Regions from separate parts of the Massilia sp. CFBP9012 genome, predicted to be linked through region 2. Evidence: riboswitches for the same ligand, from Rfam matches in the RefSeq annotation. Region 2 holds a riboswitch; the other holds the start of a gene.
What was found. Region 2 has a riboswitch for thiamine pyrophosphate ahead of thiC (phosphomethylpyrimidine synthase ThiC). Riboswitches for the same ligand answer to the same signal wherever they lie in the genome.
Positions count from the first base shown of each region.

Region 1: it holds a riboswitch for thiamine pyrophosphate, as region 2 does, so the genes downstream of both, SOM61_RS20950 (TonB-dependent siderophore receptor) here and thiC (phosphomethylpyrimidine synthase ThiC) in region 2, are expected to answer to the same signal.

Region 1 covers NZ_JAXCWM010000013.1:136,338-141,553, reverse strand. Annotated here, with positions in the region: gene SOM61_RS20970 (MFS transporter) at 1-201, shown strand, start outside; gene dkgB (2,5-didehydrogluconate reductase DkgB) at 222-1,022, shown strand; gene SOM61_RS20960 (glutathione S-transferase) at 1,023-1,730, opposite strand; gene SOM61_RS20955 (DUF535 family protein) at 2,023-2,916, shown strand; TPP riboswitch at 2,978-3,075, shown strand; gene SOM61_RS20950 (TonB-dependent siderophore receptor) at 3,157-5,216, shown strand, end outside.
Region 2 covers NZ_JAXCWM010000016.1:16,641-21,856, forward strand. Annotated here, with positions in the region: gene SOM61_RS22755 (thiazole synthase) at 1-600, opposite strand, end outside; gene thiS (sulfur carrier protein ThiS) at 614-817, opposite strand; gene thiC (phosphomethylpyrimidine synthase ThiC) at 818-2,731, opposite strand; TPP riboswitch at 2,804-2,910, opposite strand; gene SOM61_RS22770 (valine--tRNA ligase) at 2,998-5,216, shown strand, end outside.

The DNA.
Region 1 (5,216 bases), on a different contig from region 2:
GCAGCCTTCAACGTCGGCATCGCGCTGGGCGCCTGGGGCGGCGGCCTGATCGTCGCCCACCTCGGCCTGATGGCCACACCGTGGATCGGCGCCCTGGTCGTCGTCGGCGCCCTGCTGCTCACCACCCTGGCCGGCTGGCTCGACCGGCGCGAAGGCGTGCCGGCCAAGGCCGCCGTGCGCAGCACAGTCATCACCCACTAATGAATACAAAAGGACTCAACATGAATATGCCACAACTCGGCCTCGGCACCTTCCGCCTGCAAGGGCAAGCCGCAATAGCCTCGGTCGCCACCGGCCTGGAACTGGGCTACCGCCACATCGACACCGCCCAGATCTATGGCAATGAAACCGAGGTCGGCCAGGCGCTGGCCGGGTCGGGCGTGGCGCGCCGCGAGATCTACCTGACCACCAAGATCTGGACCGAACACCTGCCCGCCGACAAGCTGGCCGCCAGCCTGAAGGACAGCCTGCGCAAGCTGCGCGTCGAGCAGGTCGACCTGACCCTGATCCACTGGCCCTCGCCCGGCGCCGCCGTCCCGGTGGCCGAGTCGATGCAGGCCTTGCTGGCGGCGCGCGACGCCGGTTTGACGGGCGCGATCGGCATCTCGAACTTCCCGGTGGCCCTGATGCGCGAGGCGATAGCCGCAGTCGGCGCGACGAACATCGCCACCAACCAGGTCGAGCTGCATCCCTATCTGCAGAACCGCAGCGCGGCTGACTTCGCGCGCGCGGCCGGCATCCACGTCACCGCCTATATGCCGCTGGCCTATGGCAAGGTAATGAGCGACCCGACGATCGGGGAGATCGCGCGCCGATACCAGGCCACGCCGGCCCAGGTGACCCTGGCCTGGCTGCTGGCCAAGGGCTATGCCGTGATCCCGTCGTCGACCAAACGCGAGAACCTGGCCGGCAACCTGCGGGCGCCCGGACTCGTGCTGGACCGGGAGGACAGCGCCGCCATCGATGCGCTCGACAATGGCGGGCGCCTGGTCAGTCCGGACTTCGCTCCGGCCTGGGACTAATTACTGATCGAGCTCAGGATAGCGGCGGAAGATGCCTTCCTCATTGAACGGGATGCGCCGGTCGGACGCGAGATAGGCGGCGATGTTCGGCCGCGCGGCAACCCGGTCGCGCAGGCCGGTGAGCACCGGATGCTCCTGCTCGATCTTCTTCATCGCATTCGGGAAGGCATAGCGCAGGCCTTCGATGACCTGGAACAGCGACAGGTCGGCATAGGTGATCTTGTCGCCCGTGAGATAGTCGCGCGGCTCGGGGTTGGACAGCAGGCGCGCAAAATAGGCCATGAACTTGGGGATGCGCGACTCGACGAAGTCGGCCGAGCGGCGCAGCGCCTCGGGTTTCTGGTCTTCGTAGTACAGCGCCGACGCGATCGGGTGATGGGTGTCGTGGGCCTCGGTCACCAGGTCGGCGATGGTCAGCTGCAGCTGGTGCACCCACAGACGGCCCGGGTCGGTGCGCGGCGCCAGGCCGTGCTGCTCGCCCAGGTAGAGCAGGATGTTGGCCACCTGGCCGATGACCAGCTCGCCGGACTTCAGGAAGGGCGGCGCGAAGGCCGGATACTCCTCGACGTCGAGCGCCGCCATCAACAGGTCGATGCCACCCTCGCGGCGCGCCACGTCGACGTAGTCAGCGCCCGCTTCTTCCAGCGCCAAGCGGACGAATTCGCCGCGTCCCTGGATGCTCGGCCAATAAAACAGTTCATACGCCATCTGCTTCCTCCATTGCTGGTTGGTTCCGGCGCATTATCGATGATGAATGAAGAAGCGTGGCGCGCCGCAAACATGGTAGTCTTGTCGTGCATGCCTAAAAACAACCATAAGTAAAAACGTCCAGAGAGAGTCCCATGACAGATCATGCCCGCCTTGGTTCCCAAGCACTGTTTGCACTTCGTCCGGGCACGAGCTAGCAATTCGGCACATAATTGCAGAACGGAATTATTTCTGCTCATTGCCGGGCATCGCCCGGCAAGACAAAGACCTTCTACGCCGAATGGAGCGCTCGATGATCTTCGCTCGTCTCACCCAACGCTGGCATGCGCTGCGCTACTGGCGCGAGCACCAGTCCCTGTCCCGTCTCAAGCTGGTGCGCCGTCTCGAAAACGCGCCCGACGACGACCTGTTCCGCCATGTAAGCGGTCGCGACTACCTGGCCCGCGGCATGAAAGTGCGCGAGCGCATGCGCTGCGTGCTGGCCCACTACCGCTTCGAAGAAGCGACCTTCAACAACGCCTACCGGCAGACCGCGCACCACGGCGGCCTGGTGCTGTGGCAGCATGAGGACGACAGTGGCAGTTTCATCATGCGGCTCGAGCACGCGCCCCGCATCGACCCGGAAGGCGAGCTGACGCTGTCCCTGGTCGTCGACGGCGCGGTGCTGCACCGCCTGTCCTGGACCTGGGTCGAGGGCGCGGTGGTGGGCGTCGACCTGCCGATCGTTCCTTTCGTCACCCGCAACGCCGGCCTGTGGCGCGATGCCGGCGGCGCCTTCGAGGCTTTCGAGCGCGTCTTCCCCAACAATTCGCCAAGCTTCTTCTGCTTCGCCGCCCTGCAAGGCGCGGCCCAGGCGCTGGGCTTGGACCGGGTGGTCGCGGTGCGCGGCAGCGCGCACGTGGCTTATGAAGCGGCGCAAGACAAGGCCTTCGAGAACGCCTACGACGGCTTCTGGCGCATCCTTGGCGGGGCAGAGCTGGACGCGCGCAGCTTCCTGGTGCCGCTGCCGTTCTACCTCAAGCCGCTGCAAGACATGCCATCGAAGCACCGCAAGCGCGCGGCGCAGCGGCGCGAACACTGGCGCGCCATCGGCGACGCGGCGCGCGCCGTGCTGCTGCGCCACATGGTGACGCCAGCCGCCACCCAGCCAACGGTGGCCGAAGCGCCGTCGACCGCGAAAGCCTGAGCGGCCCCGATCAAACCGGCTTGACAGATTCACCACGGCCGCCCGGGGCCGTGATACACTCGCGACTCGCTAGGGGTCCTGGAACGTTGTTCCGGGTGAGAGATACCCTTCGTACCTGATCTGGATAATGCCAGCGAAGGAAAGCGCAACGCAGCACCCCCATTCGTTTGCCCTTCCCCCACGTTGGCTCCGGCTTTGATAAAAGCAGCGCGCCGCGTGGCGCGCGAAAACGAGCAAACCATGACATTCACCTCGAAGCACACCGTCCTCGCCTGCGCCATCGTGCAGGCGTTTTCCCTGTCGACCCAGGCCTTCGCACAAGAGCCTGCGTCCGTCGTCGTCACCGGCAGCAAGTGGATCGCCCTCGACCGCGCCAGCGTCGGCGGCTTCGCCGACGTGCCGTTGCTCGAGTCCCCGGCCTCGATCACCTCGATCAGCCAGAGCCAGATGCAGGACCTGTCGATCCGCAGCGCCACCGACGCCGCGCGCTACGACGCCTCGATCGGCGACGCCTACAATGCGATCGGCTACGCCGAGCAGTTCTCGATCCGCGGCTTCGCGCTCGACAACGCCACCAGCTACCGCAAGGACATGATCGCGATCTCGGGCGACACGCAAATCCCGATCGAGAACAAGGAACGCATCGAGGTCTTGCGCGGCCTGGCCGGCCTGCAGGCCGGCGTCGCGGCCCCGGGCGGGATGATCAACTTCGTCACCAAGCGGCCGACCAACGCGCCGCTGCGCCAGGCCATGGTGGAAGTGCGCGAGCGCGGCACCGTGTACGGCGCGGTCGACCTGGGCGGCCGTTTCGAAGACCGCCGCTTCGGCTATCGCATCAATGCCGCCGCCGAGGACCTCAAGTCCTACGTGCGTGGCGCCGACGGCGAGCGCCAGTTCGTCTCGGCCGCCTTCGACTGGCAGATCACGCCGGACGCGCTGTTCCAGATCGACCTCGACCACCAGCACAAGTCGCAGGTCACGGCGCCGGGCTACCAGCTGATCCGCAATGAGGCGCTGCCCACCGGGATCTCGGCCAAGACCCTGCTCAACGACCAACCATGGACCCGCCCAGTCGATACCGACAGCAGCAACCTGGGCCTGCGTTTCGAGTACCGCATCAGTGACGCCTGGAATGCCACCGTCAGCGCCAACAAGCACTGGTTCAAGCGCGATGACTTCACGGCCTTCCCCTACGGCTGCAGCAACGAGGACGATGGTTACTATCCGGGCTACTGCTCCAACGGCGACTACGACGTGTACGACTTCCAGAGCACGGGCGAGCGCAAGACGCCGTGGGGCCTGCAGGCGATGCTGCAGGGCCGCTTCGACACCGGCGCGGTGCGTCACTCATTGACCGTCGGCGGCTCGTATGCCGAGCGCCACGACAGCTTCGGCGAATACGTCTACGACTACGTCGGCTCCAGCAATATCTGGAACCCGACCGTCGTGCCGCAGGTAGCCAGCGACCGCGTGACCGGCCCCGTGATGGAACGCCGCAGCACAGAAGAACGCTCGCTGTTCGTGCAGGACGTGATGACCCTGTCGCCCCAATTCACCCTGCACGCCGGCGTGCGCTACGTGAAGCTCAAGCTCGACGCGCTGGAAGAAATCGAGGGCGGCTGGGTACACACCAAGGATTCGTTCGCGCTGCCGAACGTGGCGCTGGTGTATGCGCCGGCGCGCGACTGGCGCGTCTACGGCTCGATCAGCCATGGCCTGCAATATGGCGGCATCGCGCCGATGGAAACCACCAACCAGAACACCGCCCTGCCACCGAGCCGCTCGAAGCAGCTGGAGTTCGGCGTCAAGCGCAACGTCAACGAGCAGCTGGCGCTGTCGGGCGCGTTGTTCGAGATCCGCCAGGGCCTGGAATACACGAACGCCGCCAACACCTTCGTGCGCGCCGGCGAGCAGACCCACCGCGGCGTCGAGCTGTCGGCGATGGGCCGCGCCACGCCCGACCTGAACTACAGCCTGTCGCTGATGGCGCTCGACACCGACCAGAAGGACACCGGCGACGCGTCGACCGAAGGCAAGCGCGTGACCAATGTGCCAGAGCTGCGCACCACCGCCTGGGTCGAGTACGCGGTGCCGCAAGTGGCGGGTCTGAAGCTCGACGCGCAGTGGCAGTACTCGGGCAACAAGGTGTTCGATCCGGCCAATCGCGTCAAGGTGCCGGGCTATCACGTGGCCGGGTTTGGCGCGTCCTACCTGCTGCGCGCGGGTGGGCTGAACACGATCATCCGCGCACGGGTGGACAATGCCTTCGACAAGTTCTACTGGCGTGACGTGACGCAGTC
Region 2 (5,216 bases):
CGCCGTGCCGACGCCGGCATCGACCAGCACCGGCACCGTGGCCTGCTCGATGATCAGGGACAGGTTCCACGGATTGAGGATGCCCATGCCCGAGCCGATCAGGGAGGCCAGCGGCATCACCGCCACGCAGCCGATCTCCTGCAGGATGCGGGCCTGGATCGGGTCGTCGCTGCAGTAGACCATGACGTCGAAGCCGTCCTTCACCAACGCCTCGGCCGCGACCAGGGTCTCCGGCATGTGCGGGAACAGCGTCTTCTGGTCGCCCAGCACCTCGAGCTTGACCAGCTTGTGGCCGCCCAGCAGCTCGCGCGCCATCTGCAAGGTGTAGATCGCATCCTTGGCGGTGTAGCAGCCTGCCGTATTCGGCAGGATGGTGAACTCGTTCGGCGGCAGCACGTCGAGCAGGCTAGGCGCGTTCGGGTCCTGGCCGATGTTCACGCGGCGGATCGCCACCGTGATGATCTCGGCGCCGGCGGCCAGCGTGGCTTCGCGAGTCTGTTCCAGGTCGCGGTACTTGCCGCTGCCGACCAGCAGGCGCGATTGGTAAGAACGGCCGGCGATGGTCAGCACGTCCTGTTTGATGTCGTTCAATGCATTCATGTCTTGTCTCCTGTCAGCCGCCACCGATGGCGCGCACGATATCGACCCGGTCCTGCTCATGCAGGCGCCGGTGCAGCCATTGCTGGCGCGGCACCACCTCGCGGTTGACCGCCAGCGCCATCCCCTGTCCGCTCAGGCCCAGTTGCTCCAGCAGGCCGAACAGGGTTTGCCCCTGCGGCACCGTGCACGGCGCCCCGTTGACTTCGATTGGCGTCATTCACACCTCCCGGTACAGCTGGGCGCCGTTTTTCACGAACTCGATCGCCTTTTCCTGCATGCCGTGCGTCAGCGCGGTCTCCCCCTGCACGCCCCTGGCGGCGGCATATTCGCGCACCTCCTGGGTGATCTTCATCGAGCAGAAATGCGGGCCGCACATCGAGCAGAAGTGGGCGACCTTGGCCGAATCCTTCGGCAGGGTCTCGTCGTGGAATTCGCGCGCCTTGTCCGGGTCGAGGCCCAGGTTGAACTGGTCTTCCCAGCGGAACTCGAAGCGCGCCTTCGACAGCGCGTTGTCGCGTAGCTGGGCGCCGGGATGGCCCTTGGCCAGGTCGGCCGCGTGGGCGGCGATCTTGTAGGTGATGATGCCATCCTTGACGTCGTTCTTGTCGGGCAGGCCCAGGTGCTCCTTGGGCGTCACGTAGCACAGCATGGCGGTGCCGTACCAGCCGATATTGGCCGCGCCGATGCCCGAGGTGATGTGGTCGTAGCCCGGCGCGATATCGGTCGTGAGCGGCCCCAGCGTGTAGAACGGCGCCTCGTGGCACTGCTCCAGCTGCAGGTCCATGTTTTCCTTGATCAGGTGCAGCGGCACGTGGCCGGGGCCCTCGATGATGGTCTGCACGTCGTGCTTCCAGGCGATCTGGGTCAGCTCGCCCAGCGTCTTCAGTTCGGCCAGCTGGGCTTCGTCGTTGGCGTCGTAGATCGAGCCGGGCCGCAGGCCGTCGCCCAGGCTGAACGAGACGTCATAGGCCTTCATGATGTCGCAGATGTCCTCGAAGTGCGTGTACAGGAAGGATTCGCGGTGGTGGGCCAGGCACCACTTGGCCATGATCGAACCGCCGCGCGAGACGATGCCGGTCAGGCGGTTCGCCGTCATCGGCACGTAACGCAGCAGCACGCCGGCGTGGATGGTGAAGTAATCGACGCCCTGCTCGGCCTGTTCGATCAAGGTGTCGCGGAAGATCTCCCAGCTCAGGTCCTCGGCCTTGCCATTGACCTTTTCCAGCGCCTGGTAGATCGGCACCGTGCCGATCGGCACCGGGCTGTTACGCAGGATCCATTCGCGCGTCTCGTGGATGTGCTTGCCGGTCGAGAGGTCCATCACCGTGTCGGCGCCCCAGCGGATGGCCCAGGTCATCTTTTCCACTTCCTCGCCGATCGACGAGGTGACGGCCGAGTTGCCGATATTGGCGTTGACCTTCACCAGGAAGTTGCGGCCGATGATCATCGGTTCCAGTTCCGGGTGGTTGATATTGGCCGGGATGACGGCGCGGCCGCGCGCCACTTCCGAGCGCACGAATTCGGGCGTGATCTCGGCCGGGATGCTGGCGCCGAAGGACTGGCCCGGATGCTGGCGGCCCAGCAGCGCCGCTACCCGCTGGCCCATCGGGCCGGACGACTCCAGCGAGGCGATGTATTGCTTGCGCTGCATGTTTTCGCGCAGGGCGATGAATTCCATCTCGGGCGTGATGATCCCCTGGCGCGCATAGTGCATCTGGGTGACGTTGGCGCCGCTCCTGGCCTGGCGCGGCGCGCGCTGCAGGTTAAAGCGCAGCGCGGCCAGCTGCGGGTCGTTCAGCCGCGCCTGGCCGTAGTGCGAGGTCGGGCCGTCCAGCTGCCCGGTGTCGCCCCGTTCGGCGATCCATGCCTGGCGCATCGGCGCCAGGCCGCTGCGGATGTCGATCGCCGCGCCCGGCTCGGTGTACGGGCCGGAGGTGTCGTAGACGAACAGCGGCGGATTCGGCTCGGCGCCGAAGCTGTCGGGCGTGGGCGACTGGCTGATTTCGCGCATCGGCACACGGATGTCGGGCCGGCTGCCTTCGATATAGACCTTGCGCGAATTGGGTAGTGGGTTGACGGCCGCGTGGTCCACCGTGGCGGTGGCGGCGTCAAATTTCAGAGGTGCGTTCATGTGGCTCCCTTGCTTGCGGAGCCAGCAAAGGAGGTGCCGGGTGCGGCAAAACGGGCGGATGTGCGCACGCTTGCATCGATTCGGCTGCTTCCCTTCGCTGGCATTATCCAGATCAGGTTCGGAGGGTATTTCTCACCCACGCGCCGTTGTAACGACGCACAGGACCCCTAGCGTTTGCCGGCCGAGTTTCCCCGGTCCAGCGCAGTAAATTATACGCGCTTGTAATTTATAATGGTTGTTTTCGAAAATATCACTCCGACCACATCATGGAATTAGCCAAGTCTTTCGAGCCAGCCGATATTGAACAGTTCTGGCGCGCCGAGTGGGAAAAACGCGGTTACTTCACCGCCACCATGGACGAGGGCAAGCCATCGTTCAGCATCCAGCTGCCGCCGCCAAACGTGACCGGCACCTTGCACATGGGCCACGCGTTCAACCAGACCGTCATGGACGGCCTGACCCGCTACTACCGCATGCGCGGCTACAACACCGCCTGGGTGCCGGGCACCGACCACGCCGGCATCGCCACGCAGATCGTGGTCGAGCGCCAGCTCGACGCCCAGAAGATCTCGCGCCACGACCTCGGCCGCGACGCCTTCCTCGAAAAGGTCTGGGAGTGGAAGGAAAAATCGGGCGACACCATCACCGGCCAGATGCGCCGCCTGGGCGCCTCGCCCGACTGGAAGCGCGAATACTTCACGATGGACGAAACCCGCTCGAAGTCGGTGGTCGAAGTCTTCGTGCGCTTGTACGAGCAGGGCCTGATCTACCGCGGCAAGCGCCTGGTCAACTGGGATCCGGTGCTGGGCACGGCCGTGTCGGACCTCGAAGTCGATTCGCAGGAAGAAGACGGCTCGATGTGGTACATCCAGTACCCGCTGGTCGACGGCAGCGGCCACCTGACGGTCGCCACCACCCGTCCCGAAACCATGCTGGGCGACGTCGCCGTCGCGGTCGACCCGACCGACGAACGGTATACGAGCCTCGTGGGCAAACTGATCAAGCTGCCGCTCACCGGTCGCGAGATCCCGATCATCGCCGACAGCTACGTCGACAAGGAATTCGGCACCGGCTGCGTCAAGATCACCCCGGCCCACGATTTCAACGACTACGCCGTCGGCCAGCGCGCGAACCTAGCGCCGATCAATATCTTCACGCTGGACGCCAAGATCAACGAAAACGGCCCGGCCCAGTACCAGGGCCTGGACCGCTTCGCCGCGCGCAAGCAGATCGTCGCCGACCTGGAAGCGCTCGGCCTGATGGAACAGATCAAGCCGCACAAGCTGATGGTTCCGCGCGGCGACCGCACCAACGTCGTGATCGAGCCGATGCTGACCGACCAGTGGTTCGTCGCCATGACCAAGCCGGCCCCGGAAGGCACTTTCAATCCAGGTAAGTCGATCACCGACGTGGCGCTGGAAAAAGTCGCCAACGGCGAGATCAAGTTCGTGCCCGAGAACTGGAGCACGACCTACAACCAGTGGCTGGGCAATATCCAGGACTGGTGCATCTCGCGCCAGCTGTGGTGGGGCCACCGCATCCCGGCCTGGTTCGCCGAGGACGGCAGCATCGTCGTCGCGCGCGACGAAGAAGAAGCCCAGGCCAAGGCCGCCGCACAAGGCATCGCCGGTGAGCTGCGCCGCGACGACGACGTGCTCGACACCTGGTTCTCGTCGGCCCTGGTGCCCTTCTCGACCATGGGCTGGCCCGAAGAAACGCCGGACATGAAGATGTTCCTGCCGTCGTCGGTGCTGGTCACCGGCTTCGACATCATCTTCTTCTGGGTGGCGCGCATGGTCATGATGACCGCCCACTTCACCGGCAAGGTGCCGTTCGAGACCGTATACGTGCACGGCCTGGTGCGCGACTCGCAGGGCCAGAAGATGTCGAAGTCGAAGGGCAACACGCTCGATCCGATCGACCTGATCGACGGCATCGACGTCGAGACCCTGGTGGCCAAGCGCACCACCGGCTTGATGGACCCGCGCGCGGCCGAGAAGATCGCCAAGGCCACGCGCAAGGAATTCCCGGACGGGATCGCGGCCTTCGGCACCGACGCCGTGCGCTTCACCATGGCGAGCTACGCTTCGCTGGGCCGCAACATCAACTTCGACCTGGGCCGCGCCGAGGGTTACCGCAACTTCTGCAACAAGCTGTGGAACGCGACCCGCTTCGTGATGATGAATACCGAGGGCAAGGATTGCGGCGCTCCGGCTGCCGAAGACCTGTCCCCGGCCGACCGCTGGATCATCTCGCTGATGAACCGCGTCGAGCTCGACATCGCGAAAGGCTTTGCCGACTACCGCTTCGACAATATCGCCAGCAGCATCTACAAGTTCGTATGGGACGAGTACTGCGACTGGTACCTGGAAGTGGCCAAGGTGAGCGTCCAGCAAGGCACCGAAGCCCAGCAGCGCGCCACCCGCCACACGCTGCTGCGCGTGCTGGAAGTGATCCTGCGCCTGGCGCATCCGATCATCCCGTT